DNA from 2 places in the Brevibacillus sp. FSL L8-0520 genome. Region 2 is predicted to be linked to the other one. Evidence: riboswitches for the same ligand, from Rfam matches in the RefSeq annotation. Region 2 holds a riboswitch; the other holds the start of a gene.
The links. Region 2 has a riboswitch for cobalamin ahead of cobO (cob(I)yrinic acid a,c-diamide adenosyltransferase). Riboswitches for the same ligand answer to the same signal wherever they lie in the genome.
Positions count from the first base shown of each region.

Region 1: another riboswitch for cobalamin. It lies ahead of NSQ24_RS21690 (energy-coupling factor ABC transporter permease); the one in region 2 lies ahead of cobO (cob(I)yrinic acid a,c-diamide adenosyltransferase).

Region 1 covers NZ_CP150171.1:4,390,548-4,405,179, forward strand. The annotation lists gene NSQ24_RS21660 (MFS transporter) at 1-595, opposite strand, end outside; gene NSQ24_RS21665 (YwiC-like family protein) at 1,069-1,785, opposite strand; gene NSQ24_RS21670 (TIGR04053 family radical SAM/SPASM domain-containing protein) at 1,828-2,940, opposite strand; gene NSQ24_RS21675 (ABC transporter ATP-binding protein) at 3,260-4,183, opposite strand; gene cbiQ (cobalt ECF transporter T component CbiQ) at 4,191-4,982, opposite strand; gene NSQ24_RS21685 (energy-coupling factor ABC transporter substrate-binding protein) at 4,979-5,263, opposite strand; gene NSQ24_RS21690 (energy-coupling factor ABC transporter permease) at 5,267-6,025, opposite strand; cobalamin riboswitch at 6,165-6,358, opposite strand; gene NSQ24_RS21695 (quinone-dependent dihydroorotate dehydrogenase) at 6,533-7,621, opposite strand; gene NSQ24_RS21700 (endospore germination permease) at 7,802-8,905, shown strand; gene NSQ24_RS21705 (spore germination protein) at 8,895-10,334, shown strand; gene NSQ24_RS21710 (Ger(x)C family spore germination protein) at 10,348-11,520, shown strand; gene ald (alanine dehydrogenase) at 11,584-12,708, opposite strand; gene NSQ24_RS21720 (helix-turn-helix domain-containing protein) at 12,838-14,073, opposite strand; gene NSQ24_RS21725 (response regulator) at 14,196-14,549, opposite strand.
Region 2 covers NZ_CP150171.1:1,349,162-1,363,793, reverse strand. The annotation lists gene cobI (precorrin-2 C(20)-methyltransferase) at 1-572, opposite strand, end outside; gene cbiE (precorrin-6y C5,15-methyltransferase (decarboxylating) subunit CbiE) at 569-1,798, opposite strand; gene NSQ24_RS07000 (cobalt-precorrin-5B (C(1))-methyltransferase) at 1,761-2,897, opposite strand; gene NSQ24_RS06995 (precorrin-8X methylmutase) at 2,901-3,551, opposite strand; gene cobK (precorrin-6A reductase) at 3,700-4,482, opposite strand; gene NSQ24_RS06985 (sirohydrochlorin chelatase) at 4,496-5,530, opposite strand; gene cobJ (precorrin-3B C(17)-methyltransferase) at 5,634-7,352, opposite strand; gene cbiB (adenosylcobinamide-phosphate synthase CbiB) at 7,399-8,355, opposite strand; gene NSQ24_RS06970 (histidine phosphatase family protein) at 8,356-8,994, opposite strand; gene NSQ24_RS06965 (adenosylcobinamide-GDP ribazoletransferase) at 8,991-9,809, opposite strand; gene cobU (bifunctional adenosylcobinamide kinase/adenosylcobinamide-phosphate guanylyltransferase) at 9,806-10,345, opposite strand; gene cobD (threonine-phosphate decarboxylase CobD) at 10,342-11,448, opposite strand; gene cobO (cob(I)yrinic acid a,c-diamide adenosyltransferase) at 11,448-11,996, opposite strand; cobalamin riboswitch at 12,219-12,439, opposite strand; gene NSQ24_RS06945 (M15 family metallopeptidase) at 12,618-13,325, shown strand; gene NSQ24_RS06940 (ABC transporter substrate-binding protein) at 13,395-14,632, shown strand, end outside.

The sequences.
Region 1 (14,632 bases), 2.4 Mb from region 2:
GAATGGAGACAAGCGTTACTACCGGGAGCAAAAAAAGGAATGACCAATGAATCGTGTCTGCCACGACACCTCCGATGACGGGGCCGATTCCCTCTCCCATAGCAACCATGGAGCCTACGATTCCAAATGCTTTCCCGCGATCTTCAGGTCCGATATAGCGGGCGATCATGACCATGATCATCGCGGGAACGGCCGATGCCCCTGCGCCTTGAATAAACCGGGCAGCAATGACAGCCGGAAATGAAAATGGCGCGAACAGACCGAGCAGCGATCCTCCGCTGTATATACACAAACCGATGACAAGCAGCCATTTGACGCCGTACATATCGGCCAGTCTGCCATAAATGGCCGAACCGATCCCGAAAGTAATGACAAAGCTGATCGTTACCCAGTTGGCGGTGGATGGCGGTATGCCAAATTGGTTGGCGATGTCCGGCAAGGATACGGTAAATACCGTTTCATTCAATACGCTGAAAAACCCTAGAAAGCCAAGCCACGCCAACACCGCTGGCAAATGGCCGATAGCTCTGGCGGGACCGGCAGCTTCCGCGCCCTCTGTTTGCAAACGATCCTGCTCGTTCCGTTCCTTGTCCACCAAAATGAAAACCCCTTCCCCATTTCAGGGGAAGCTCGCAGTTTACAGGGCAAGTTATGCGTCTTCCCCTTGAATTTGAGCCCTAACCATCATCGTGTACTTCATAAGAACGCCTCCTATGGATTATGTAGAAACCATTATACAAAAGGAATAGTCCGAATTCTAGGTATTTCCAATGAAAAACGAGCCTTGGCAATCACGCCCACAGGCTCGTTGATGTGGTGCAAGTTGGTCCTACGACATCATCCACTGAATGAGTGCAAAGGCCGCTGCTGCGAGACCTCCGGCGAGGGCTCTCCAAACAGCAATATTCTTCATCGCCATTCCCTCCCATCGGCAAGCTTTCCGCTCTTATTAGCTGCATGCCCGATTGGAGTTTAGTGTGCTCCTTTGCCGGTTGAGCTAATCCAATTTGCCCTGTCCTTGCGTCCAGCCAAGCGATGGGAACGCAGACAGAAAAGCAACGCGATCCCTCACAGATACAAGCACAGAACGGTGGCCGTCATCATCACGGCATAGCCGATCTCCGAGATTCCGACGACTTTTATGGACGGCTGCAGCCGGGGCGAAACGATCGCCCGGATCAAAAGCGCGCCGGCCGGCAATAGCAGCCAGGGCGAGAACAGCCAAGCCATCACGGCAATTTGAATGATATGATAGCAAACTGACAGCCAGTAAAACACTTTGTTCCGCTTCTCGCGGATCATCGTTTTGACGTAAAAGACCGTTCCCGCAAAGTAAAGAACACTCAGAGAGAACAGCGACAAAGCGACTCCCCAGTCGTTGCCCCCGCCGATTTTATAGGTGACAAAGACGATAGAGCTGAACAGAAGCACCGCCGCAAAATCGTTCGCAATCGCCCGCTCTTGATTTTTTCGCGCGTAGTAGCAGTTGATCAAGAAGAACGGCAGCAGCGACAGCGCGTACCAGCTCAGTCCCGGCTTTGCCAGCAGCAACGCTCCGGCGAGCGGAGCGAGCAGCACACCATAGAGCATGAGCGGCTTTTTGTAACGGTCTTTCTTGCCGGTGCGAATCAACTGCAGCAGCGGAAAGGTAAACAGATACAGCAGCAGCCAGCCCAAAAACAAAGGGAGGTGAAAAATCACGGGAGCGGACGCAAACACGCCGAACAGAAACGGCACGATCAGCATCGCCCAGGCGCCGTGCTGGTTGGGGATGAACGCTCTCATTTCCGACGCTCTCCTTTCTTTTCCGATTGCACAAAAAATTGCTTACGTCGCTTGGCAAGTTTCTCCGGCATTAGCGCTAATGCCCTCATCATAAGCACAGTAAGGGTCGCTTTCCAGGTAATCGCCCGTTACGCCGTAGGCCCGGGCTCTTGAGCCTCCGCAGATTTCCTTGTATGGACAACGACCGCACTTTCCCTTGAGGAGAGACTTGTCCCGCAACTGCTTCATTACGGGCGCTTCCCGATAGATCTGCCTGAGAGAGCCCTCGCGAACATTTCCCGCCTTTACAGGAAGAAAACCGCTCGGGTAGACATCGCCGATGTGGCTGACAAAGACAAAGCCATCCCCGTCATTGACTCCTTTTGGGGCTCTGCCCAGCCAATCCGGACGCTTCTTCGTCCGCGCATCCCGAGGCATTGTCTCGCGCTGCCTGAGCTGGTTCCAGACACGGCGAAAATGAGGGGCTTCCGTCACTTTTACATCGTACGGCATTTGTTTGTTCACCTGGTACAGCCAGGTCATCACTTCTTCGTGCTGCTCCGGGGTGATCATGTCTGCTTTCATCCCTCTGCCGACCGGGACGAGAAAAAACAGACTCCACAATACAGCTCCCATCTCCCGGACGACCTCTGCAATCAATGGCAAGTCATGAAGGTTGTAGCGCGAGACTGTCGTATTGATCTGGATCGGTATCCCCAGCTCCTGCAAATAGCCGATGCCTCTCTGTGTCATTTCGTACGAGCCTGCCGTCCCGCGAAAGTGATCATGGACCTCGGCAGTCGATCCATCCAGGCTGAATGCCCACCGCGCCAGCCCCGCTTCCTTGGCGCGGCGCACTGCCTGAAAAGTGACCTTCGGCGTAGCGCTGGGGGTCATGGATACGGACAGACCCTTTTCCTGAACAGCGTACTCGGCCAGCTCAAACAAATCTCGGCGCATCAATGGATCCCCTCCCGTAAAAACGAGCAGCGGACGATCCATCTCCGCGATATCGTCAATCAGTCTTTTTCCTTCCTCAAACGTCAATTGCGCCGGATCCGATGCGTACTGCGCCTCAGCCCGGCAGTGCAGGCATTGCAAAGCACACGCTCTCGTCAGCTCCCAGACCACGATAAACGGACTTACAGCGTAATCACGTTCTTTCAACAAGCTCATCGCTCGCCCTCCTGTCCTGCCAATCAGCTTCAGCTGCTCTTATCGTAACGAAACGGCCGACTGACAGGTGTGAGAAGCGTCACCATGCGTACAAAAAAAGCTGCCTTTTTCGCAGCCTGATTTGCTAAAAGCCATGCGAACGCAGGCCTGCACTTCTCCAATAGTACAGCACCATGAAAATCTGTTCTACTCCAATATTTCAACGACATGAAATCCGTTCTGTCCCAATATTTCAACCACCTGGAGTCTGTTTTTGTTCCGATATTGCACCTGCATGGATGCTGTCTGTACTGCTGCTCCTCCAGCACAAGCGACCGGCTTATGTAATGCAGCTTGCAGCTATTCGCCGCAATCCCGCAGTCAGCTCCTCCACGGACCTCGGCACCCGGGAAGAACCGATCTCTTCCCGCAGGGCGGCAGGCAACGCTTCCCACACATCGAAGACAGCAGGCGTACGAAGCTGCAGCCTCTCCAGAGTATCCCGCCGGGAGAAAACCGCCTCCGGCTCTCCTTCCAGGACCAGCTTCCCTTTTTCCATGACCAGCACCCAGTCGGCCCAGGCAAATGCGAGGTCAATGTCATGCGTAGCCATCAGGATTGTCGTTCCGGCCGCATGGATGCGGTCCAGCTCCTGCACAAAATTTCTCGTCTGCTCTTGATCCAGATAGGCTGTCGGCTCGTCCAGCAGCAGCAGCTCCGGCTCCAGCACCATGACTCCGGCCAATGCCACACGCCGTTTCTGCCCTAGGCTGAGCCGGTGAATCGGCGTTTCTGCCCATTCGGTCATCCCGAATGTTTCCATCGTGCGATACACCTTTTCCCTGACAACGGCTTCCGGCAGCTTTTGATTGCATAGTCCGTAGGAGATATCCTCGGCAACCGTCGCGGCGATCAGTTGCTGCTCCGGGTCCTGAAACACCAGACCGATTTTTTGTTTCAGCTTGAGCAAATGAGCCCGGTCGTAGGAAACGGCCATCCCTTTCCACAGGACTTGGCCCAGATTCGGCCGAAAAATTCCGTTCGCATGCAGAAACATGGTGGACTTTCCGCAGCCATTGTGGCCCAATAGCACACACTTTTTTCCGGCAGGGACACCGAGAGAAAGTCCGTTGAGCGCCGGTTGGGAAGCTCCCGGATACGTGTAGTGAACGAATGAAAATCGCAATATGTCCAAGGCAGCTCTAGCTGTCTGTTCCGCTGCATCTGTCTGTTCTGCTGCATCTGTCGTCACTTCGAATGCCACTCGCGCCTCATCCTCCCATCCACCATTCCAGCATCGCCAGCAGGAGACATCCGGCTACCGCTTCCCATTCGTACCTTTTGGAACGCATATGGGAGGCATGGACCAGGACGCGGAAATCGTCCGTAAACCCTCTTGCCGTCATGCTGATGTACATCTGGCGGTAGCGTGCCATCGTGCGGATAAATAATTGAACGATCAGCCTGCCCGCATCCTTGAGTGTTCCCGCCGTGCCGCGGTGCCCTCCTCTGGCCTTTTGCGCCGTCCAGATTTGCTCGGCTGTCTCCAGAAGAACGAAGACAAAACGGTACATGATCATCATCAGATCAGTCAGAATGGAGGGGATGCCGATCCGGCGGAACACTTGCAAAACCTCGGCAAAGGGAACTGTAAAAAGAATAAAGGAAAAGCAGGAGAGCGCCGCCAGCGAGCGGGCGGCCAGGCTCATGGCCCTGGACAGCCCCTCTGCCGTCACATAGACAACCCAGCTTCCCAACTGCCAGGATGCGATTGCATTGTCATCCCGTGTCCATTCCGCCAGTCTGGATGCCTCCAGGAGCAGCGCCGGGCTTCCGGCGAGCAGGAAGGCGACGGAGGCAGCCACCACGACAAAATAGATCCGCCATGGAGTGCGGGCATAGACGACGATCCAGACGCTCATCCAGACGAACAGAATGCCCTGGACAAGCGGGTGGCTGATCAGTGCCAACAGCAGCATGGCCAGCGAAAAGAGCAGCTTCTGTTCGGGCGGCAGCCTCTTCAGCCTGTTTTCGTAAGCGAGGGAGTCGATCCGTCCAATCATTCTTGCCTGTTTTTCAGGCGGCCCCGGTACAAGCCGATGGCATACCCGATCACGCCTGCTCCCAGAGCAGCCTGCAGGGCGAACAAGAGGCTTTCTGTCTCACCGCCGGGAGGTTCGAGCAAAGGCTGAAACCACGGCTCGTAGTCAGGAGCCACCTCCATGATCGCTTCCTCTGCCGCTCCATCGGCTCCGCCGAATTCCGAATCTTTTACGACCAGCAATGGCACCACCGCCAGTACCGCTGCCGCCAAAATGAGCAGCCAGTTCGTCCAACGCTTCATCTCTTACCCCTCCCTTTTCAGCAGCTTCAGCTGCGACAATTCTTGCGCGTTGTAGGCTTGAAGCCAATTCCACACGAGCACCGTCAGCAGTCCCTCGCTGATCGCCAGCGGCACCTGCGTCAAGGCAAATATCCCCGCAAACTTGACAAAGGAAGCCATAATCCCGCCAGAAGCAGCCGGGAATGCCAGCGCCAGTTGAACGGAAGTGACCAGATAGGTGCTGAGGTCAGCCAGCGCTGCCGCGAGAAAAATGCCGAGCTTCTGGCCACCTTTCTTTCTGGCCACCAGCCGATACACGCCATATGCGACGAACGGGCCAACAACCGCCATGGAAAACGCATTGGCGCCGAGTGTCGTCAAGCCCCCATGCGCGAGCAGCAGCGCCTGAAACAAGAGCACCAGACTGCCCAGTACAGACATGACCAGCGGACCAAACAAGATCGCGCCCAGCCCTGTTCCTGTGGGATGGGAGCTGCTGCCTGTCACGGACGGAATTTTCAGCGCGGACAGGACAAATGCAAAGGCTCCCGCTACCCCTAAAAGCAGCTTGAATTCGGGCTTCTCTTTGACAATGCGTTGAACCTGACGCAAGCCGAGGAAAAAGAAGGGCAGAAAAACAGCCCACCAAAACAGCGACCACCCTGCCGGCAAATACCCTTCCATAATATGCATGGCATGTCCGGTTTGTGGCGTATTGAACAGCAAGTAAACAAGAAATCCGGTTATCAGAAGACCACTGGCAACGGTGCGTCTACCCCTCATTCAGCAACACTCCTTACTCTGATTCTCTAAAGAACACACGCAAAAAAGCTCACCCGATTTGGATGAGCTTGGCACACGGCAACTAACGATACTGCGAACAGTCGTTTCGTTTGGGCTCACCTCTCCTTTCCTCGAAGGCTCATGGGTGTGGCAGCAAGGTAGGTCTCCTGGCTTCCGGATCAATACGCTCTTTTGCCTTCCCCGTCAAATCGACAAGTGGCTTTCGAAAAAAGAGCATTCCCCTGGTTACAGTGGCGGGACCGCTCGGGAGTTTCACCCGATTCCCTGTTACCCCTTACTATTCATAAGGGCACCTTGCTGCATTTTATTCTTTTCCAAAAATTCGCAGATGATTGTCTATTATATACGATGGGTTGCAAAAGAAAAAGGAGAACGTGCCAGTTCTCCCTTTTCTCTTTGGCAGTTGAAAGCTGCAAACCGCCAGATGCCGAAGCTGCTACTCTGAAAGCTGCAGACTGGCTCGCCTCCCAAGCTTTTATCACAAAATTACCGTGCATCTACGCCGACTGCTTCGCTAATGTGCGAAAAGCCGTCGCGCTTCAGGAATTGGAGCAGCTGCTTGTTGATCATTTTGACAATCCCCGGCCCCTGATACGCCATGCCTGAATAGACCTGGACGAGGCTGGCGCCGGCGCGAATCTTGCGGTACGCATCCTCTCCGGTAAAGATGCCGCCCACTCCGATGACCGGCACCTTGTCCCCGACTTCCTGATAAATCTCCTTGACCCAGGCGGTCGCTCTCGCTTCGAGCGGTTTTCCGCTCAAGCCGCCTGCCTCATTCGCTCTCGGATGGTCTTGCACAGGCTCGCGGGACAATGTCGTATTCGTCGCAATGATACCGGAGATTCCTTCTGCCACGGCAGCCTGCACGACGTCGCGCATCTGCTCGTCTGCCATATCGGGAGCCACCTTCAACAGGATCGGCTTCGCCTTGGCTCCCCGCGATTCCAGCTCGGAAGCCTTGTCCTTGACTGCGCGAATCAAGCTGCGCAAGCTCTCGGTCTCCTGCAAATCGCGCAAATTCGGTGTGTTTGGCGAACTGACATTGATGACAAAGTAATGGCCGTAGCTGTACAGCATGTCCAAACACTTGCTGTAATCGCTGGCGGCGTGTTCATTTGGCGTAATCTTGTTCTTGCCGATGTTGATCCCGATCGGAATATCGGCATAAGCGTAATCGATCAGATTTTGGGATGCCAAATATGCCCCCAGATTATTAAAGCCCATTCGGTTGATGATGGCGCCATGTTCCACTAATCTGAACAGCCGCGGCTTCGGATTGCCCGGCTGGCCTTGCGGCGTGATCGTCCCGACCTCGACAAAGCCAAAGCCGAGCGCTGCCAGGGCGTGGTACACCTCCGCATTTTTGTCAAAGCCCGCGGCGAGCCCAACCGGATTGGGAAACGTAATCCCCCAAAGCTTCGTCTCAAGCCGCTCGTCGCGCACCTGATACATCATCTTTAGAAGACTTTTGCCTGCCGCTGATTTTTCTGCCACTTTGAGGAGATGGACGGTTTTTTCATGCACTTCTTCCGCATCCATCTGAAACAGGAATTTCCGCACTAGCTGATACATCGCTGCACTCCTCACTGCTTTTTTCTGCCTAGTAGCATACCATATTTTTTCGTATGAGGCGCACAAAATGAAAGATTCTTTTTTTTCCAGTGGAAATACGGGTGCCGGGTAGACATTACATAACGCCTTTCCTTTTTGTACATAGTATGGACATCCTTTGAAAAAGGAGTGCACCGGTCCGTGAGAAACCAAACAGGATCTATTGGATTTTTGCAAGCTGTGATGATGATCATGTTGTCTGTCGGGATCACCACTCACGTAACGATCATTCCCCTCTTGCTAAGCAAAGCAGGCCGGGACGCCTGGATCAGCGTTCTGTTGGTAGCCATTCCCTTCATCGGATGGCTTTGGCTTCTTTTTCTCATCTGTCGCCGGATGAACAGGCAGTCGCTCTCCGATTGGCTGGAAGCCACCGTCGGACACGTCGGGAGCCGCCTTTTGCTTTTCCCGTTCATGCTTCTTTTGTACTTGATGGCATTCGTCAATTTGACCGACACGCAGACCTGGACAACCGTCAACTATTTGCCGAACACTCCGGAAATCGTAACGGGATTGGTCCTCGTCTTGCTTAGTGTAGCTGCCGCGTATGCCGGAATCCATTCGATCGCTATCGCCTCCGGGCTGCTATTGCCGTTCGTCGTCTTGTTCGGCTTTTTAGTCGGCTTTGGCAATATGCCCAAGAAGGATTACCATTTGCTTTTGCCCTTGTTTCAAAACGGAATGACTCCGGTTATAAATGGCATGCTCTATGCGGCTGGAGGCTTCCTGGAAATTGTCCTGATTCTGTTTTTGCAGCATCATCTGAGAACGGAAACGAAGTTCATGTACCTCTTAGTGCTTGGAGGGATTATCATCATTCTCACACTTAGCCCGCTGACTGGGGCTATCGCGGAATTCGGACCGGCAGAAGCGACCAGGCAGCGCTATCCTTCCTATGAGCAGTGGCGGCTGCTGACCATGGGCAGATACATCGAAAATCTCGAATTTCTTTCCATTTACCAGTGGCTGTCCGGGGCGTTCGTCCGCCTCTCTCTTTGTCTCTTTCTTGTGACCGAGCTGTTGCAAATCAGCAAACCAAAACAGCGCTTGGGGGTTCTCTCGTTTCTTGGCGCATCGATGCTCGCCCTGATGAGCTTGCCCTTTTCGGACATGCAGTTTCTCACCTTTTTATCGAGATGGTATTTTCCCATGTCGGCGATCATCGTCCTGGTGCTTACCATGGTTCTTGCCATCGTCGCCTTGGTCGCGGGAAAACAGCAGAAGGGACGTCATCATGAATCGTGAGCAAAAGCCGTTGCCGAGCTACCAATTGAGAAGCGAGCCTGCTCTCGGAGTTCTGGAAAATCCGGGCGAAGACGAACTGCGGCGAGCTTTTGCCCACTGCGCGGATGTCATGATCCAGTCGGTTTCATTAAGAGATGGCTCCGGATTCATTCTCGTTTATTGCGAGGGTCTGATCGATATCAAGCAGATGCAAGATACCATCCTGCCTGAGCTAAAAGAAATGGACGAAGGATCTGGGCTCGACGCTTTTCTCGCAGAACCTTTGCCTGCTGACTTTACGGAGTGGACAAAGCGGCTATTTGCCGGAGAGCTGTTGCTTTTTTGGCGTGGAAAGGGTGCGTATTCCTGCGGTCTTTCCAACCGCCCGCAGCGCTCGACGGAAGAAGCCAATACGGAGGTTTCGATCAAAGGACCCCGCGACGGCTTCGTCGAGGATCTATCGGCCAATGTCGCCCTGGTCCGCAAAAGGTTGAGGACCACTTCTTTGGCCTATGAATCCTTTACCTTGGGCACCAAGTCAAAAACTCGGGTGGCACTGCTTTATATGACTGACAAGGCTCCCGTAGAGCTTATCGGGCTTTTGAGAGAGCGCCTTGTCAAAAACGAATCGCTTGAGGTCGTAACCAGCGCCAATCTGGAAAAAACGATTACCGACAATCCCTACTCTATTTTTCCTTTGACCGACTACACGGGACGGCCCGATTACGTCACCTATCTGCTTTTGCAGGGAAAAGCCGCCATCCTGGCAGACAACTCTCCCATCGCCCTGCTTGTGCCCAGCAGCCTGCCGGAGCTGGTCAAGGCCCCTGAAGACGACCAATACCCCGTGGCCTATATTTGGCTGGAGCGGGTTTTGCGCCTGTTTGGCATCTGGCTGGCGATCTTTCTTCCCGGCTTTTGGGTGGCGCTGTCGGCATACAATGTCGAGCAATTTCCTTTTCAGCTTCTGGCCACCGTGAGTCAAGGCAGAAAGGGACTGCCCTTTTCTTCGCCGATCGAGATGCTGGGCATTCTCTTTGTTTTTGAATTCTTGCGCGAAGCCGGGGCACGCCTGCCCAAAAACGTCGGGCAAACGCTGGCGTTGGTAGGCGGGTTGATTATTGGGGACGCATCCATTCGGGCAGGGCTCACCTCTCCCTCCCAGCTGTTCATCGGCTCGCTGACGATCGTCGCCTCTTTTACGCTGGTAAACCAATCCCTGAGTGGCGCTGTCACGATCACCCGTTTTGCCGTCTTCCTGCTCAGTTCGATTCTTGGCATGTACGGTTTTGTCATCAGTGTCATCGGTACCGTGCTCTACCTGTCCACGCTTTCCTCTTTTGGACAGCCGTATGTCCTTAGCCGCTCCCCCATGATCTTTTCCGATCTGGCGCAGGTGCTTGTCCGCCCCTTGCTTTCTTTGATCACCAACAAAAAAAGATCCGACTGAGGGAGGAGGTTTCATGAAAACCGGGAGGAAGCTTTTCCCGCTTTTGCTGTGTCTGTTCTTGACGACCGGCTGCTGGGACCAAAAGGTCATTCAGAATATGGTGTATTTGACTGCCATCGGCATCGATTATACGGACGGCCAATACGTTTTTTACACGCAAACGGTGGATTTGGCCAGGGTCGCAAAACAAGAGACCCAGGCAGACGAAAGGGAAGCCCCTGCCGTAATCGCCGTAGGCAGAGGAGATACGCCTCAATCGGCCATCGACAACCTGATCAAAAATGCCCAGATCCCGACATTCACCGGATTTGTTTCTTCGCTGATCTTTCACGAACGAATACTGGAAAAGGGGATTCTTCCGGTCTACGATATTTTGAACCGCTCTGGCCTTCTCCGATATACCAAGTGGGTTTTCGGAACACACGACAAGCTGGAGGAGGTACTGAGTGTACAGCCTGTTTTGGGCTTTTCTCCCGAATCCACCTTGCTTCATCAGCCCGTGGATGTTTACAAGCAGCGCTCTTTTATCCAGCCGATCCGCTTTCACGAATTCATCTCCGAATACTGGGAGCCTGCGAATACGATCTTGCTCCCCTCGATCACCGTCGTGAAGAACAAATGGAAAATGGACTCTCAATTTATTACACGCCTGTCGCTCAACGGCGTATTTGCCATCCATCACGGAAAGCTTAACGGCTTCTTTCCCGAAGACGAGTTGCTCGGCTTGCGCTGGCTTACTCCCAGAACCCAGAGTGCCGGAATCGTCATCCGAAAAAACGGCAAGTCGGTCGCGACAGTCCGCTTGCAGCGCCCGGATGTCGTCATTCGCCCGAAAAAGACCAAAGGTCCTGTTCGTTTTGATATATCCATCAGAGTAAAAGGGTACATCCGGGAGTTGATGGAAGACAATCCGTCTTCGTTTATCCGGAAGGAATCGGAGAAGGAAATAGAGCGGCAGATACGGGGAGCTTTTGAGAAAAGCCTGCGTTCGGGGGTTGATCTGCTGCGGCTGGAATACGTTTTGTTCCGTGAGGATTATCAAAGGTGGAAGCAAATGCCCAAATCCCAAGCGTTCCCCTTTCAAGCAAACGCCCTGGCAAAAGTCGAGGTCAACGTCGATCTCGCGGATTCGGGCAAGATGAAGCTGGATTGGTATGACTATCCCCGGTTGATCGAGCAGAACTAATAACTGCCCGCCCCGATCGGCAGGGCAGGCAGTTGATCTGCATGTGTATGAAAAGGGCAAGCCTTAGTTTTTCACCAAAAGCACTTCTTCAAGCGCTACATACGGCAGGTTGTGAGCTTCTGCAACTGCCTTGTAGGTTACTTTTCCGTCGATGACGTTTACACCTTTCGACAGCGGACGATTGTCCAGGACCGCTTGACGGTAGCCTTTGTTCGCCAACTGCACCGCATACGGCACGGTCACGTTGGTCAGTGCCAGCGTGGATGTGCGGGCTACAGCACCCGGCATGTTTGCAACGGAGTAGTGAATGACGCCGTGTTTTTCGTAAGTCGGATTGTCATGTGTAGAGATGCGGTCACAGGTCTCGATGGAGCCGCCTTGGTCGATTGCTACGTCTACGATCACGGAACCAGGAGCCATGGTTTTTACCATTTCCTCCGTTACCAGACGAGGCGCACGCGCACCCGGGATCAGGACAGCGCCTACGAGGAGATCCGCTTTTTTCACGGCATTCGCAATGTTGAAGGAGTTCGACATCAGTGTTTGCACGCGACCTTGGAACAAGTCGTCCAACTGACGCAGACGGTCCGCGCTCACATCGAGGATCGTTACGTTCGCACCCAGACCGAGTGCCATCTTCGCAGCGTTGGTACCTACGATACCGCCGCCGATTACGACGACTTCACCTTTCGGCACGCCTGGTACGCCACCCAAAAGCACGCCTTTGCCGCCATATGGCTTTTCCAGGAATTGAGCGCCGATTTGCACGGACATGCGTCCAGCCACTTCAGACATTGGCATCAGGAGGGGCAGAGCGCCGTTGTCCAACTGAATGGTCTCATACGCGATGGCTACCACTTTTTTCTCTACCAGAGCACGCGTCAGTTCCGGTTCTGGAGCGAGGTGCAGGTAAGTAAACAGGATTTGGCCTTCACGGAAAAAGCCGTATTCGCTCGGAAGCGGTTCTTTTACTTTCATCACCATATCGGCTGCCCAAGCTTCTGCTGCCGTGGCTACGATTTCCGCGCCCACTGCGGTGTAATCTTCATTGGTAAAGCCGCTGCCGAGTCCAGCACTGTTTTCGATCCGGACCGAATGGCCGTTTTGCACGAGTGCTGCTACACCTGCTGGCGTAATGGCCACGCGGTTTTCATTGTTTTTAATCTCTTTGGGAATCCCTACAATCATCGTATAAGTCCTCCTTTTGCAAACGCCGAATGACGAGATTACCTACATTGTACAGCGTTTACAAACCGATTTTCCTTGGGGATTCCCTTAATCTTGCCTTCCTTTTATTTGTGAAAACCCACAAACGAACTACCGTTCGCTGTTTAATTTGTCCAGCTTCAACTCCAGGTAGAGCGCCACCCGCTGATTCATGTCTTCGAGATCGACCTGCATGATCTCTTCGATTCTCTTCAATCGATAGCTAAGCGTATTGATATGGATATGCAGCCGATTGGCGGTAATGTTCACCTTTCCGGCAGCATCCAGATACGTTTCCAGCGTTTCCGTCATCGCGGTCTGATTTTCCGCGTCATACTGCTTCAGCCTGGCGAGCCTTTCATTTTCGTACCCCTGTTCCTCGTCCCATTGCTTCAGCTTGAGCAGATACCGGTAGATCCCCAGCTCGCGATAGCCGTGGATGCCCGCGGTTTCTTGCGGAAACAGCCGCTTGATCTTGACCGCATGCAAGGCTTCCCGGTAGCTTTTCACGAGATCGGCGTAGGCTTTGTAGCTGCGGCCGTAGCCTGCCGTCACCTGCCCCTCGCTTACGTGCGATTCCAGTTTTCCCAAGGAATCGGCCAGGAATTGCTTCACCTTTCGAACCAGCGCCTCATCCTGCTGTTTTCCTGCCCCGGCCTGTCCGATCAACAGGACGATTTGGTTGCCATCCACGACCCAGAGCAGCTTGTCTCTCATCAAAAGCGGGTACAGATACTGCTCCAGGCGCGTCCCCGCCGCCTCAATGATACAGATCAGATACGGCGTGGATAGCTGCAATTGCAAACTTTCCGCCTTCTGGCGAATGAGCGTGTCGCTGCTGTGGTTTCCGAGCAGCAGCTCCCACAAAAATTCTTTGCGCCGTTGCTCCTCCGCCTTCCGCTTGCCCTGCCTTTGAACAAGCCGGGAGACGGCAGCCCGTGCCGCTTGGCGCAAGATGTCGTCGTCTTCCTCCGTGATCGGCCGATTGACCTCGATCGCCCATATATACCCCAGGACCTCGCTCCCTTTGCGAATGGCGATGGCTACCCGCTTGCCCAGCCCGACCTCGTCCTTTGCCGGGATGTGCACAGGCTCATCCTTGGTCAGCAGCTCCTGAAACACGCCGTCTTTCCACAGCCGGGTCAGCACCTTCTCAGGCACGCGCCGGCCCATGATCGTCGACCACCTGGCCTGATCGGTGCTCTCGCTGTGAGAGCTGTAGGCGATCAGCTTGTGGTCGGCATCCTCAATTGTGATCGGGTTCTGCAGCAGCTCGCCGATGACATCAGCCAGCTCGTCGATATCGGCATGCTGAAATTGTTGGAAAACATTCGGTTGGTTTGACACGGCTCCACCCTCTTAACGCTCGTGTATTGCTATTTGTTTATTATAACGAAAAGACGTCCCGGTTCGTATCAAAAGTGAACGAAAAAAGCCGCTCCCGCAAACGAGAGCAGCTTTTCATACATTTACACCAGACGGGAAATCGCGTCCAGAATCTGTTCCTTTTGAAAGGGTTTGACCAAAAAGTCGCGGGCACCATTTTTCATTGCTTCCAATACTTTTTGCCGATGGCCGATAGCAGAGCAGATGAGTACCTTTGCTTCCTGGTCGATGGCCAGAATCTCACGCATCGCTTCGATTCCCTGCATTTCCGGCATGGTAATGTCCATCGTGACGACGTCAGGCTTCAGTTCCTTGTACTTTTCAATGGCCTCCACACCGTTGGCCGCCTCTCCGCACACCTCGTGCTTCCCGGCTACCATGTCGGCCAGCATTTTCCTCATAAACGCCGCATCGTCTACAATCAACAAACGGGCCACGTAGTTTTCCCCCTTGAATTGTCTCGCACTTATCCTTTAACTTTTACAAAAAATCAGAGACTTGTCCACGAGAGAAAATGGCT
Region 2 (14,632 bases):
CCGATGATCATTGGCAGCACTTTGGCTACCTTCAAGAAAATGACGCAGTCGTGCTCTTCAATCGCTTTGCGCATCGCTTCGCGGTCTTCTGTAGCCGGAATGATTCCGATCTGTTCATCGCCGTCCGCGAGCGGCAGATTGAGGCGGGCTGCCGCGCCGAGAAAGGACGAAATGCCCGGCACCGACACGACCGGAACCTCCGGGTATTTCTCCTTCATGACGCGCATCATGTGAATGAATGTGCTGTAAAACAGCGGGTCTCCCTCTGTGACAAAGGCGACATCCTTCCCTTCGCGAAGCCGCTCCCAGACGATGTCGGCAGTGTTGTTCCACTCCCGCTCCAAAATGTCCTTGTCCTTGGTCATCGGAAAAACGAGGCCGAGCATTTCCTTGTCCGGCGAAGGCTTGACGTACAGCTCCGCGATTTGGTGCGCGTAGCTTTTGCTGCCCATCCGTTTCTTTGGATAGGCGACGACTGGCGATTGCTGCAAAAGGCGAAATGCCTTGACCGTGATCAATTCCGGGTCTCCCGGACCGACTCCGATGCCGTACAGTGTTCCGATGGTGCTCACTGGCTGTCTCCTCCTTGCTTGTCCTCCTGCTTGGCCCAGGCGGTAATGATATAAATCGGGTTCAATCCCTCAAACCTTGTCATTGACAAAATCGGCTTGCTGCGCGAAAGCTGCGCCAGCGTAACCGATGTCTCAAAGCCTTCCGCAGCGAATGCCTGCGTCGCTTCGTACAACGTCTCGATCGTCGCGGCGTTGACCACGATGCGGCCATTTGGCCTGAGCCGGCTGCAGCAAATGCCGAGCAGCTCGCGAAGCTCGCCGCCGCTCCCTCCGATAAACACCGCATCCGGGTCGGGGAACTGGTCGAGTCCTTCCGGAGCCTTGGCGTGCACAACGGTAAAATCGGTGCGGAACTTGGCCATGTTTTCCCGGCAGTTGGCCAGATCGTCCGCATTTTTCTCGACCGCGTACACTTCCCCTTCGCGGGCGATGCGTGCTGCCTCAATTGCCACCGAACCGGTGCAGGTGCCGATGTCCCACACGATGCTTTTGGCGTGGAGCTGCAGCTGCGCGATGCTCAGAATACGCACTTCCTTTTTCGTGATCAGCCCCTTGTCGGGCTTGCGCTGGGAAAATTGCTCATCGGCGATGCCGAGCGGCCATATCGGGCCCTGTCTGCGTTTGCGCAAAATGACCACGTTCAGATCTGCGAAACCCCCGTCCGCCATCTCCTCCAGCGAGTACCAGCCTGTCCGCTCCCCGGCGCTGCCGAGATTTTCCCCGACGAAGGCGTCGTACTCGTTCATGCCAAACGAGAGCAGGTAGCGGGCAATCGCAGCCGGATTGTTTTCCTGATCGGTCAGGAGGGCCACTTTTTCCTTGCCGTCGATCCGCTGGGCCAGACCCTTGATGCTGCGCCCGTGAACGCTGAGAAACGCGGCATCCTGCCACGCCTCTCCCATCCTGGCAAAAGCAAGCTGGATCGAGCTGAGATGCGGATAAATCTCCACCTGCAATTTTTTCGCGAGCAGGCTGCCGATTCCGTAGAACAGCGGGTCCCCGGAGGCAAGGATGACCGTTTTCCGCTTCTCCTCGCGCAATTGCTCGACCATGGCGGTCAGGCCGCCTTTTAAAACCAGCTTTTCCCCCGGATAATCGGGAAAAAAGGAGAGATGCCGTTCTCCCCCCACGAGCAGCTCGCTTTCCTCTATCCACGTCCGGTACAACGGCAGCAGGCTTTGCGTACCGTCATCTCCGATTCCAATCACCTTCATTGCCTGTGTCATGAACCGTCACCTTCCCCAACAGGGTTCCTTTCATCGTGATCAGCATGGTCTCGATCTCCATGCCCCCGCCAACCTCGCGAAGTCCTGCCCGCGAGCAGCTTTCGCACAGCTTTTCAAAAAAGAGGGGGTATTCTGCCATCATGTCCCCTACCTGGGAAGCGGTATTGGCTCCCCGCGCCTCCTCGACCAACGCTTCCGGTGCACCCGCCTCCCGGACGAGCTGGGCCAGAAAGCCGAAGTCGACGGGAGCGCTTTTGGAATGGACCATCATGACGCCCTGCGCCACCTTGGAGAATTTCCCCATCATGCCCACCAGCGTCACCTTTTCGATGCCCTTGAGCTTGCATTGCTTGAGCGCAAAGCCGACAAAATCGCCCATCTCCACGAATGCTTCCTCGGGCAGCTCCGGATACTGCGTCATGCCAAACTGCTCGCTTTTGCCTCCCGTGGAAAGCACGATGTGGCGGCAGCCCATCTTCTGCGCGACGTTGATCGCCTGGGCGACGCTGGCCTTGTAGGCGGACGTGGAAAACGGCACGACGATGCCGCGCGTACCCAGGATGGAGATGCCCCCGATGATGCCAAGCCGGCCGTTCAAGGTCTTTTTGGCGATTTCCTCGCCAGCCGGTACGGAAATGACGATTTTGATCCCCCGCTCGATCCCGTGCTCATCCAGGACGGCCTGCGCGGTCTCCCTGATCATTTTGCGCGGGACCGGATTGATCGCAGCTTCACCGATGGGGACAGGCAGGCCCGGCTTGGTGACGCGGCCCACGCCGATTCCGCCGTCCAGCACGATCCCCGGTTCGTCCAGCCAGCTCACCGTACTGACGATCAAAGCGCCGTGGGTCGCATCGGGGTCATCCCCGCCGTCCTTGATAATTCCTGCTGTCGCGGAAACGGCATCAAACTCGCAGCTTTCCGTCTGGAAGCTGACGTCCTGTCCGATCGGCAGACGGATCGTCGCCTCGCGCTGTTCTTGCTGCGTGATCAGGGCGGTCAGCGCCGCTTTGGTGGCTGCCGTGGCGCATGAACCGGTTGTATAGCCGTGACGCAATGGTTTTGCTTCCTTTTCCTCCGCAGTCGCTTTCCCCGCCATGAATTATCCCTGCCGTTCCGCCATCAGCGAGAGTGCGTTGAGCGCAGCCACCGTAACAGGGCTCCCGCCTTTCCGCCCGATGTTTGTGATGAAAGGCACATCCAGCTTGGCCAGCTCTTCCTTGGACTCTGCCGCCGACACAAAGCCGACTGGCATCCCGATGATCAGGCCCGGCTTCGCCTCTCCCTCTTTGACCAGACGGATCAGCTCCAGAAGCGCTGTCGGCGCATTGCCGATCGCGAAAATGCCGCCCTCCGCTTCTTTGACCGCTTTGCGAATGGAGATGATTGCGCGCGTGGTGTTCAGGCGCTTCGCTTCCTCCATGACATCCTTGTCGGAGATGTACACCTTCACTTCGCCGCCGAATTTTTCGATCCGGTTCTTGCTGATCCCGACCTGAACCATCTGGACGTCGGCCACGACAATCTTGCCGCTTCGGATCGCCTGAATGCCCGCTTTCACCGCATCCGGGTGGAATACGAGACTGCGCCCCAGGTCAAAGTCCGCCGAGGCGTGGATGACGCGCTGCACGACAGGGTACTGCTCTTCGGTGAAAGGATGCTCTCCGAGCTCTTCGGTGATGATTTGAAAGCTCTTTTCCTCGATTTCTTGCGGTTGTACGGTCAAAGGCTTGAATTCCGTGCGAAAATCCATGGTATGCTCCTCCTTTGTATTGGGGTTTGGCTTTGGCTGCAGCAAGCCGTTAGATTTCGGCCAAGCCGAACGATTCGTCCTTGCTTACTTGCTTGTTTCAATTTATCTCGCCAAGCGTTCCGCTCTATTTTCTCTGAAAAACCGCCCGTTACGCTTCTTGCGGCAGGGGCAGCAGCTGCTTCAACTGACCGATCACTCCGGCGAAGTCGGAAAATTTGGTGCCGTAATCGATCTTGGGCCGGGCGATGACAATCGTCTCGATGCCCATTTCCAGCGCTGCTTCCACCTTTTCGTCAAAGGCGCCGACTTTGCCGCTCTCCTTGGTGATCATCAGCGTCACTTTGTAGTGGTCATAGAGGGCCTTGTTCAGCTCCTTGGAAAAAGGGCCCTGCATGGCGACGATATTTTTTTGCTCGATGCCCAGCTCCTCGCATTTTTGCATGTTGTCGGTGCGCGGAAGCATGCGGGCCACCAGCGTCGTATCCGGCAAGCCCAAGAGCCGGTCGGAAAAGATTTTCAACGTTTTGCTGCCGGTCGTCAGCATGATCACACCGCGCTTTTCTGCCGCTATCTCGGCGGCTTGGACGTAGTCCTCGGCGAAGATGATCTTCTCGTGCCCCGGCGACTGGGCGCTTTCGCGTTCGTACCGGATGTAGGGAACTCCCGCCGCCTCTGCTCCGACCATCGCGTTTTTCGACGCTTCCTCAGCATAAGGGTGGCTGGCGTCCACTACCGCCTGAAAGCCTTTTTCACGGATCAACGCCTCGATGTCGGCGGATGTCAGACGGCCTACCTGCACCGGCAGCCCCGCTTCCTCGATGCTTTTGGCCGCGTTGTCGGTAACGACTGTGGCAAGCAGGTCATATCCGGTTTCCTTGATCAAGAGAGCCAGCTCCCGGGCGTCACTGGTTCCCGCCAATACAAGAATCATCGCTCGTCCCTCCTTATTTCTTTACAGGGTGATGCTCATGGGCGTGATTGTCGCTGTGTCCGTGTTTATGTTCATGATCGTGGTCATGGTCGTGATCGTGGCTGTGGCTGTGGCCGTGACCGTGCCCATGATCGTGATCGTGGCTGTGACCGTGGCTATGTGCGTGACCGTGACTGTGTCCATGGTGATGGTGATGATGGTGATGATGCCCATGGTCGTCGTCGTGATGGTGGTGATGATGGTCGATATGCTCCATCGCCGCCAGACGGTACTGACAAGTATCGCAATTCAGTTTGACTTCGCCGTGCAGCGCCTCTTCCACCCGGTCTTTCAGCACTTCCTTGAGCAGCGGATGGAAGCCGAAGTACTCCGCCAGCGTAAATTCAGCCTCTGGATAGCGAGCGCGGAACTGTTCAAGCTGGTCGGCCATCCGTTTGATCAGCACGCCGGTAAACAGGAAGTACGGCAGGACGACGATGCGGCGGGCACCCAGCCTGAGGCAGCGCTCAATCCCTTCCTCGTACAGCGGGAAGGTCACGCCCATGAAAGCAGTCTCCACCCACTTTGCCTTCCAGCGTTCCCAGAACAGTCGGGACATTTTGTAGATGTCGCTGTTCGCGTCCGCATCGCTGCTGCCGCGTCCGATGATCAGAACGGCTGTGTCCCCGTGCTCCTCGCCGGATGCAAAGCCGGCTTCCTGCATGCGGGTGGCCAAAATATTCAGGACCTCTTCGTGAATACCTATTGGGCGTCCGTAAATAAATTGCACATGCGGATATTTCGCTTTTGCTTCGTCGATCGCCGCCGGAATGTGAATCTTGGCGTGCCCGGCCGAGAACAGAATGATCGGGATGACGGCTACCCGAGTGGCTCCCCGCTTTACGCAGGCGTCCAATCCCTGAAGCATATCGGGACGTTCAAATTCGAGAAAGCATGTCTCCAGAATCGGAACGTCGATCTCCGGCATCAGCGACGCCACAAACTGCCTTACCTCTTCATTTCCTTCGGGATCCTTGCTCCCGTGTCCGACAAACAGTACCGCGTCCATCCTGATTCCTCCCCGTTATTTTTTCTGCCTGGCCCGTGGTTTGGGGCCTTGCTGCTTTTGCAAAACCAAAACCCCCGGATATGCTGGCGCTTGAATCTAGCGGCTAGTCGCCGCAAACAGCGTTTTCAATTTTGGGAATGGCTGGCTCTCTCCAGACGTATCCCTCGATTTCGCCGACCCTTTGGAAAAATTTGTGGAACCTTTCATTCGGGAATGCTTCCCGCTTGTATCTGTCAATAATCCGCTCGATCAAGGGAACGATGTCCTCCGGCTCGATGCCTTCCGCTACCGGCAAGCCGGAATGTGCCGTTCTCCCCACGGTTTTGGCGCCGAGGAACAGATCGAACTTGCCCTTGCGGAACACGAGACCGATGTCTTCCTGAACCGCCCCGTAGCAGGCCATCCCGCAGCCGTTTACGCCGATCTTCAGCTCTTTTGGCATTTCCTGTCCGCCCAGCTTGCGGTGGATCTCCTCCGCGTACGGAATCGCGTCCTTCTTCTCGCCGTCGCAGAAGTCGCAAGCCTTCACCTGCAGGACGTCCCCGACCGGAGTCAAGTTGAGACCGAGGTTGCGGAGCGGCGCAGTTACCTCCTCCGGGTTGCTCGTCGGAACACGCAAAATGATCTGGTGGTGCGGCGTGTACTCCAGCTCCCCTTTTTCTCCGGCTGCCTGGGCAAGCGCCATCATCTGCGCCGGAGTGAACTTTTTGTTGGCTACGCCCGGACTTACCGCGCACTCGAAAATCATTTCCGGGACAAAGACCGGGCGATGGGACTGGCTGGAGGATACGAGCGAAGCATCCGTTTCGATCCCCCTGGATTCGTTTACTGCCTGCAAAGCCTGAGCCGCCCAGTCAAACGGCGTCAATGTGCCGGTCTCCTCTTTTGGCTGGGGAGTGGCCCGCAAGCTCGCTGTGTCCGCTTTTTCAACCTGTGGTTCGACAAGTGAAGAAGTTGCGTCGGGTGCCGCTTGTTCCACAGCGTTTTGCGAAGCCGCCTCCAGCGACCACGGCTCGTTTTCCACGCGAAGCCGCTGATGGGGCTTCAGCGATTGCTCATCTGTCGCAAGCGTATACTTCCGCTGATAGCCGCGCGGGGTAATCATTTTGCCGTCATAGACAAATGTGGACGAGTTCCCGATGATGACCGTCGTCAGCATCCCGATGTCATGGTTCAGCATCTCTGCCAGTGTCGTGATGACGATATGCTCCCGCTCCCGATAGGCGCTCTTGACGATCCCGACCGGCGTGTCCGGGGAACGGTACTGCAGCAGGATGCGCTGTGCCTCGACGATCTGTCTGGTGCGACGCCCGCTGCGCGGGTTGTACAGCGCGATGACAAAATCGGCCATGCCCGCAGCGTCGATCCGCTTGGCGATCAGCTCCCATGGCGTGAGATGGTCGCTCAGGCTGATCGTGCAGGCATCGTGCATGATGGGCGCGCCGAGCAGAGCGCCGCAGGAGTTGATCGCCGATATTCCCGGAACGATTTCCACCTCCACGCCCTCCGCAGATGTCCAGCCTTTTTCCACGAGCACCTCGTAAACGAGTCCGGCCATACCGTACACGCCCGCATCGCCGCTGGAGATCACGGCCACCTTTTTGCCCGCTTCCGCCTGCCGGACGGCTTCGCGCGCACGCGTCACTTCCTCCGTCATCCCGGTGCTGACGATCTCCTGATCGGTCAACAGCCCTCTGATCAGGTCCACATAAGTGGTATATCCGATGATGATGTCACTCTCTTCGATCGCTTCCCGCGCCCGTTTGGTAATATGCTCAAAGCTGCCCGGCCCGAAGCCGATCACAAACAGCTTGCCGCTCATAGAAAGTCCCCCTTTCATTATTTCGCCTCTATTTGAAAAACGCTGTTCATCCATGCAGAACATAAGCAAAAGCGGCCAGACCGACTGTGCACATGATCGAAGTGACTGTCATCAAGCGCACCGTAGCCGCAATATCGCCTGCACACAGCGGCCGAAGCGGATCACCCAGCTTGGCGCGGTGAGAAGCCACGCCCTGATAGTAATTCAGTCCGCCCAGTTGAACGCCCAGCGCACCGGCGACTGCCGCTTCCGGAAGACCGCTGTTGGGGCTGGGATGAAGTCCGGCGTCCCGCCGCATGATGCGGTAGCAGCGGCGCCAGTCCAGCCGTTGCAGCCAGCTCGCCCCGACCAACAGCAGAGCAGTGAGGCGGGCCGGTATGTAATTCAACACGTCGTCAAAGCGGGCGGAGGCCCAGCCGAGATTCACGTATTTCTCGTTTTTGTAGCCGACCATGGAATCAAGCGTGTTCGCCGCCCGATAGGCCATCGCCAGCGGGGCGCCTCCGATCGCAGCGTAAAAGAGCGGAGACACGATGGCATCGACGATGTTTTCCGCCACCGTCTCTACAGCCCCGCGGCTGATCTCGGCCTCACCCAGATGCCCCGTGTCCCGCCCGACCACCATCGATAGCGAACGGCGGGCCATTGCCAGATCCCCGGCCAGCAGATAGCGGCCTATTTCCAATCCGGCATCCGCCAAGCCTTTGGTCGCGATCGTCGTAGAGATCAGCCAGATTTCCAGCGCGATGGCCAGCCAGGGATGGATCAGCCCCGCGCCGTACACAAGTCCGGCGACGACCGCATAGCTGCCCCCGACGATCAAGAGGGGAAACAGCAAGCCGGCTGCCCTCAAACCCTTCTCCTGTTTGACAAACAGCCGGATGACGCGCTCCAGGCGGGCAATAAACCACCCCATGATCACTACGGGATGCGGCAGACTGCGCGGGTCTCCAACCAGGCGGTCGAGCACGTAAGCCGCCACGATGAGAAAAGCGGTTGTCATCTATGCTTCACTCTCTTCCCTGATGTCGATTGCGTGCGATGCTGGCTTCCACGTCCCCGATACATGCTCCACGATCATCGCCTGACCGTGCCCGAGTCCTTTCATGTGCCAGTACAATCCGGGGTCACCGTGCAGCCAGGCCGCCTGAAACCAGCGGATGACACCACCGTGCGTCACCAATGCGACCGTGTGATCCGGCTCCGTTGAACCGCATGCATCTCTCATTTCTTTCCACATGCCGCTCAACCAGCGGTTCACTCGTTCGCCCAGCTGCGTCAGCGTTTCTCCGCCCGGCGGCGCGATGCCGAACGGATCGTCGTACCAACGGCTTGCCCGCACGCTTTCTCTGACCATCAGTTCTTCGTAGGTGAGCCGCTCCCATTCGCCAAAAGACAGCTCGCGAAGCTCAGGAACCCGGATCGGACTCATCCCCCAGACCGCTGCCAGCCGATCAGCCGTCTGCACGCAGCGGAGCAAATCGCTGGTAAAAAAATGGGCCGGGCGTTCATGCCCGAGCTGTCTGGCGAGAAGCGCCGCCTGCTCCACCCCCGCGTCATTCAGCGGCACATCCGTATGTCCCAGATAGCGCCCTTCGCGATTTTCCTCTGTCTCCCCGTGCCTGATCCAGATCCATCTCACGTCCACCAGCTCCCTGCCGCAACAAGCAGCATCACTGCTTCACTGCTTTCAATGATCGCGCCGTAGCAATCGCCCGTCAGTCCTCCGAGCCTGCGGCAGATGCCGCGTGCGAACCAGAGGCTGAACAAAAGCGACACCGCGACTGCCGCTATCGCCTGAATGCCGGCGATCCACCAGCCAAGTCCGAGGACAGCTGCGTAGGCCGCCACAATATGCCAGAGCCGCAACCCTGCACCGATCCCTTTTCCGACGCCGTTGTCGGAAGAAACGTTGGGGAAGCAGCGTATCGCGAGCAGCACATGAGCGCGGGCAGCAAATGGAATGAGGACAAGCAGGAGAGAGCCGCTATAAAGTGTCAGCCCTTCCGCTCTTGGGCCACCTGCTAACAGACCCGACAAGCTTGCCTGGTTTGGCGGATTTGTCAGCAGACCCGCCAGTTCCGTTATCCCTGCCGTTTTCAAAAAGAGCAGCAGGATCGCAGCCAGGACAGCCATGGCACCCGAGCGGCTGTCCTTCATAATCTCCAGCATGCGTTCTTGCGTACGGCTGCTGCCGAGGCCATCCGCCAGGTCCATCCACCCGTCCAGATGGAGTCCTCCCGTGATGTACACCCAGGCCGTGCACGTCAAAACGGCGGCGATCAGCGGCGGAAAGGCCCATAATGCAGCCTCGTGCACGATCCACAGCACGCATCCGATCACCAGCCCGACAGCCGGATACCAAGCGACGCTGTCACGCCAAGCCTTTTCCGACGGCTTCAGCCACGGCACGGGAATGCGTGTAAAAAAAGTCAGCGCGTGAAAAAATGCGTTCATCCTTTCATCCTCCAGGGGAGCCCGGCGATCACGGCATAGACGGTGTCAGCCTGGCGCGCGGCTTGCTGATTCACATCGCCCAAAATATCGGCAAACCATCGTCCCAGCCTCGACATCGCTACCCCGCCAAGACCCACTTCACTCGTTACTGCAATCACGGTTTGATTCGTTTGGGCGACAGCATCCAGCCACGCCTTTGCTTCTCCCACAATCTCTTTTGTAATGGATTCGTCCCGCCACGCCTGCTCCGGGATGTCCATCAGGCGACCGCTGACCCAGGTGGAGAGACAATCGAGCAAGACGACACTGTACCCTTTGCTCGCGTCCAGCGATTCGGACAGCCGTCCGCCGAGCTCGCACAATCCCCACGTATCAGGGCGGCGCTCCCGATGCAGCTCGATTCGTCTGGCCATCTCATCGTCCCACGCTTTTCCTGTCGCCACGTACAACACGTCCTGCGCGGCATCACGGGCCAATTCCTCGGCAAAACGGCTCTTTCCCGACCGAACGCCCCCTGTGACCAAAATAAGGCTCACAAGACCGCCCCCCTTTTTTCCATCACATCATGAAAGGCAGACAGCAGCCGTTCATTCTCGGCCCGCGAGCGAACGGCGATGCGAAAATCGCGGGCGGTCAGTCCCGGATACATGGCGCAGTTGCGGATCAGAATGCCCCGTTTGCCCATTTCCTCCTGCAGCGCCGTCGCGTCTATCCATTCCGGGGAGCGAACGAGCAAAAAGTTGGCCTCTCCCGGCCATACCTGCCAGCCCAGCCCCGACTGCAGTCCGTCCAGCAAAAAGCGGCGTTCTGCAGCGATGAGGCGCCTCGTCTCTTCTTCATAATCCGCTTCCTGCAAACACAACTCTCCCGCAAGCAAGGCCAAGCCGTTGACGCTCCAGCTCACCTGTTTGCTCCTCATCCTCTCGATCAGTGCGGGGTGACCGATCGCATAACCGAGCCGAAGCCCCGGGATAGCGAACATTTTGGTCATGGAGCGTATCAACAGGACGCGCGGAAAATGTCCTAGCCGATCCGCAAGTGTAAACTGCTTCTCCCGAGCCGCAAAATCGAGAAAAGCTTCATCGACAATCAAATGGGTACCGGTGTCATTTGTCCATTCGGCCATTTGCAAAAGCTCGTCTGGTTCATACAATAGACCGGTCGGATTGTTCGGAGAACCGATGAACACGAGCTGCGTCTCCCGAAAGAGCCGATACAGCTCCCGCGCGTCTGGCTTGAAGCCGTTTTCTTCCCGTCCCGCGCATTCCACGACGCGAGCGCCGAATTGGCGGGAAAGTTGGGCATATTCGGAAAAGCACGGCGTCACCACACCTGCGCTTTCCGGCTGCAGAGCGAGCACGGCCAGCGCCATCGCTTCCGCCGCTCCATTTGCCGGCAAAAGGGCGTCTTCCGGCAGACGCAGCCGGGCAGCCAATGCCCGCTTGAAAGCTCGATGGCCGGGATCAGGATAGCGGATAACGGCGGTAAGCGACCTCCCCAGCGCTTCCAGGACCCTTGCCGGAGGACCGAGCGGATTTATATTGGCGCTGTAATCAAGGAACGCCTCGGCCGATACGCCAAAGCGCTCTGCAGCCGTCACCAGATCCCCGCCGTGGCCGTAGGTCTCCAGCAGCCCCATCAGTACTCAACTCCGAGTACAGCGGGAATGCCTTCGTCATAGTAGTGCTTGACCGGCTTCATCTCCGTCACAAGATCGGCCATCTCGATGATCGCGGGCTGCGCATTGCGGCCGGTAATGACCAGATGGACGTGGCGCGGCCTGTTTTGGACCGTATCCAGCACGTCAGCCAGCGGGAGCACATCGTCAATCGGAAAACGATCAATTGCCAGGGCATTGTTCAATTCGTCCAGGATCACCACATCGTACTCGCCGCCAAGCACCTTTTCGCGGGCAAAGCTCCACGCCTTTTCAAGGGCGCTGCGGTGCTCCTCCGGTGTTTTGGTCCAGGTAAAGCCGACGCCCATCTGCACCATTTCGATTCCGAGACGGTCGAAAATAATCTTCTCGCCATAGGTGCGCTCCGGAGACTTGATAAACTGGATCATTAAAACCCGTTTTCCTCTGCCGGTTGCACGTACAGCCAAGCCTAACGCCGCTGTCGTCTTGCCTTTTCCGTCTCCTGTATAGACCAGCAGCAGCCCTCGCTTGTTGTCGGCCTTGCTCATCAACAGCCCCTCCTTCGTTCTGCGCAATCCTTTTGAACATACAAAGCCACTCGGGCAAATCTCCGGGTGAAACGCGAAACTGCCGCCTGCTTTTCCAGGGGAGTACACGCCAACCTTCCGAAAAGTATAAAAAAACGCCTTGTTCCCTTTGGAAAACAAAGGGAGACAAAGCGCGGACAGTTCGCTACAACGATCCACCTCTTCCTTTGACCCGAAGGAAATCAGTGCTCAGGCAAGACAGGCAGGTCTCCTGGCTCGAGAATCGCTGCTTTCCTTCTCCTTCCCGTCCCCGACCCGGGGCAGTGGATGGCAAAATGCCTTGAAGGAAAACTCCTCTCTTACAGTGGCGGGACCGCGTTGGATTTTCACCAAACTTCCCTTTTAACTTCGCTTCCCGCGGCGTGCACCGTGCAGGAAGCAAAGACCTGTTTGCGCGATATGGAAATGTTCAGCCAGCCAAAGACTGGCGCTTGCTATCATCATAACAAAAGTGGGCACGGATAGAAAGAACAAGCTGATCATCGAGTTTTATTCAACAAATGAAAATTAAATGCAGTTTACTAAAGTTTTGTTCTTTGCTAGGATGATGGAAAACATATCCACAAACAGGAGGTGGTCCAGATGAAACAGGATCTCCCGATTCCTCCGGAGCGGCCACATCTCTACGTACAGCCTCTCCTTGAAGAATGCGGCGAAGCGATGCTCCCCCTCTCCAGCTTGTCCGAAAAAATTACGGTCTGGCCGATGTACTACAAGCAAGGCTACGACGGAACCACTCCCGAAGCGTACTTGCGAAAAAGCGCCGCTCTCCGCCTGGTCCAAGCAGCCGAACGCTTGCCCGACGGCTATCGCTTCGTCGTATTTGACGGCTGGCGCTCCTACCAGGTGCAAAGCTCTCTCTATGAAAGATTCAAGCAAACACTGCTCAAGCAGGGCTGGGAAGAAGGCGAGGCGCTTCAGGCCGAACTGAGCAAATTTGTCGCCGTCCCCAGCAAGGATGTGCAAAAGCCATCGCCCCATTTGTCCGGTGGAGCAGTAGACCTGACGATCGAAGGCCCCGATGGGTGGCTCGACATGGGAACAGAGTTTGACGATTTCAGCGAACGGGCCTCTACCCGATTCTATGAAAACGCTCTCAGCCCTGATGAACAGGCGAAAACGATCCGCGCCAACAGACGTCTTCTGTATCACCTGATGACCGAGGCCGGTTTCGTCAATTACCCCAAAGAGTGGTGGCATTACGAATACGGCACGCTTTCCTGGGCACGGCAAACTACTGGACAAGCCATGTACGGGGGAATCTTGGAAATTGATAGCGAAAATAGTTGAATAACCTCAATTTTTGCAATATATTAAAAATATATTAAATTTATAACAAAATGTTGGGGGTTGATCTCTTTGAAGCGCAGATGGTCATTCGTCCTCACCAGCCTGGTTCTCGCTGTTTCCATGCTCGTTGCCGCTTGCGGCACACCGGCGAACCAGCCTCAAGCTCAGAACAACTCGCCGGAATCGCCGGCAAAAACCGAGCCGACCGCACCGAAGACGTCAGCAGACACACTGTTCGTCGCGATCAACGCGGATCAAGGCACGCTCGATCCCGCCGTCACCTTTGACAACGCCGCATGGAAAATCACTTATCCCACCTACGAACGTCTCGTCGAATACGACGGGGAGTCCACAGAGGTCAAGCCCGGTCTCGCCAAGGAATGGAAAGTGAGCGAAGACGGCCTTACCTGGACCTTTACACTGGAAGAAGGACATAAGTTTGCCGACGGTACTCCGGTCACGGCAGAAGCCGTCAAGTTCACCTTCGACCGCACGCTCGCCATCAAGAAAGGCCCGGCTGACGTATACAGCGTGATCAAAGAAGTCAAAGTCGATTCGCCGACACAGGTTACCTTCGTTCTCTCCAAAAACTTCCCGCCATTCCTCTCGACTCTCGCAGCCAACTACGGCGGCATCGTCAATCCGAAGGTAAAAGAAGAAGAACAAAACGGCGATCTGGGCCAAAACTTCCTCGCAAACAACACGATGGGCAGCGGCCCGTACAAGCTCGAAGAATGGAAAAAAGGCGAATATCTCAAGCTCACCGTCAACCCGCACTCCACAGTGAAACCCGCATTCCAAACCGTATACTTCAAAATCGTTCCGGATGCGACAGCTCAGCGCCTGCAGTTGGAACAGGGCGAGATTGACATCGCCGAAGGCATCCCCAATGAACAATTGAAAGCCGTCAAAGAATTGCCCAACGTAGAAGTCCTGCAAAAACCGAGCCTGTTCGTCGACTACGTGTACGTAAACTCCTCCAAAGGCAACGAAGCGCTCAAAAACCCGAAGGTTCGCCAGGCGTTAAGCTACGCGATCGACTATGACGCCCTGACCGAATCCGTGCAGGAAGGCTACGCTACGCAAATGCGCGGTCCTATTCCAAAAGGTCTGTGGGGGCATGATGAATCTGCCCATCAGTACAAGCGCGATGTGGAAAAAGCCAAAGCGCTCCTGGCGGAAGCAGGCGTCTCCAACCTGACCCTCGATCTGCTGTATTCCGACAACAAACCGTGGTGGGAGACAGAAGCACTCACCCTGCAGGCATTTTTCGCCGACATCGGGGTAAAGCTCAATCTCAAAAAGAT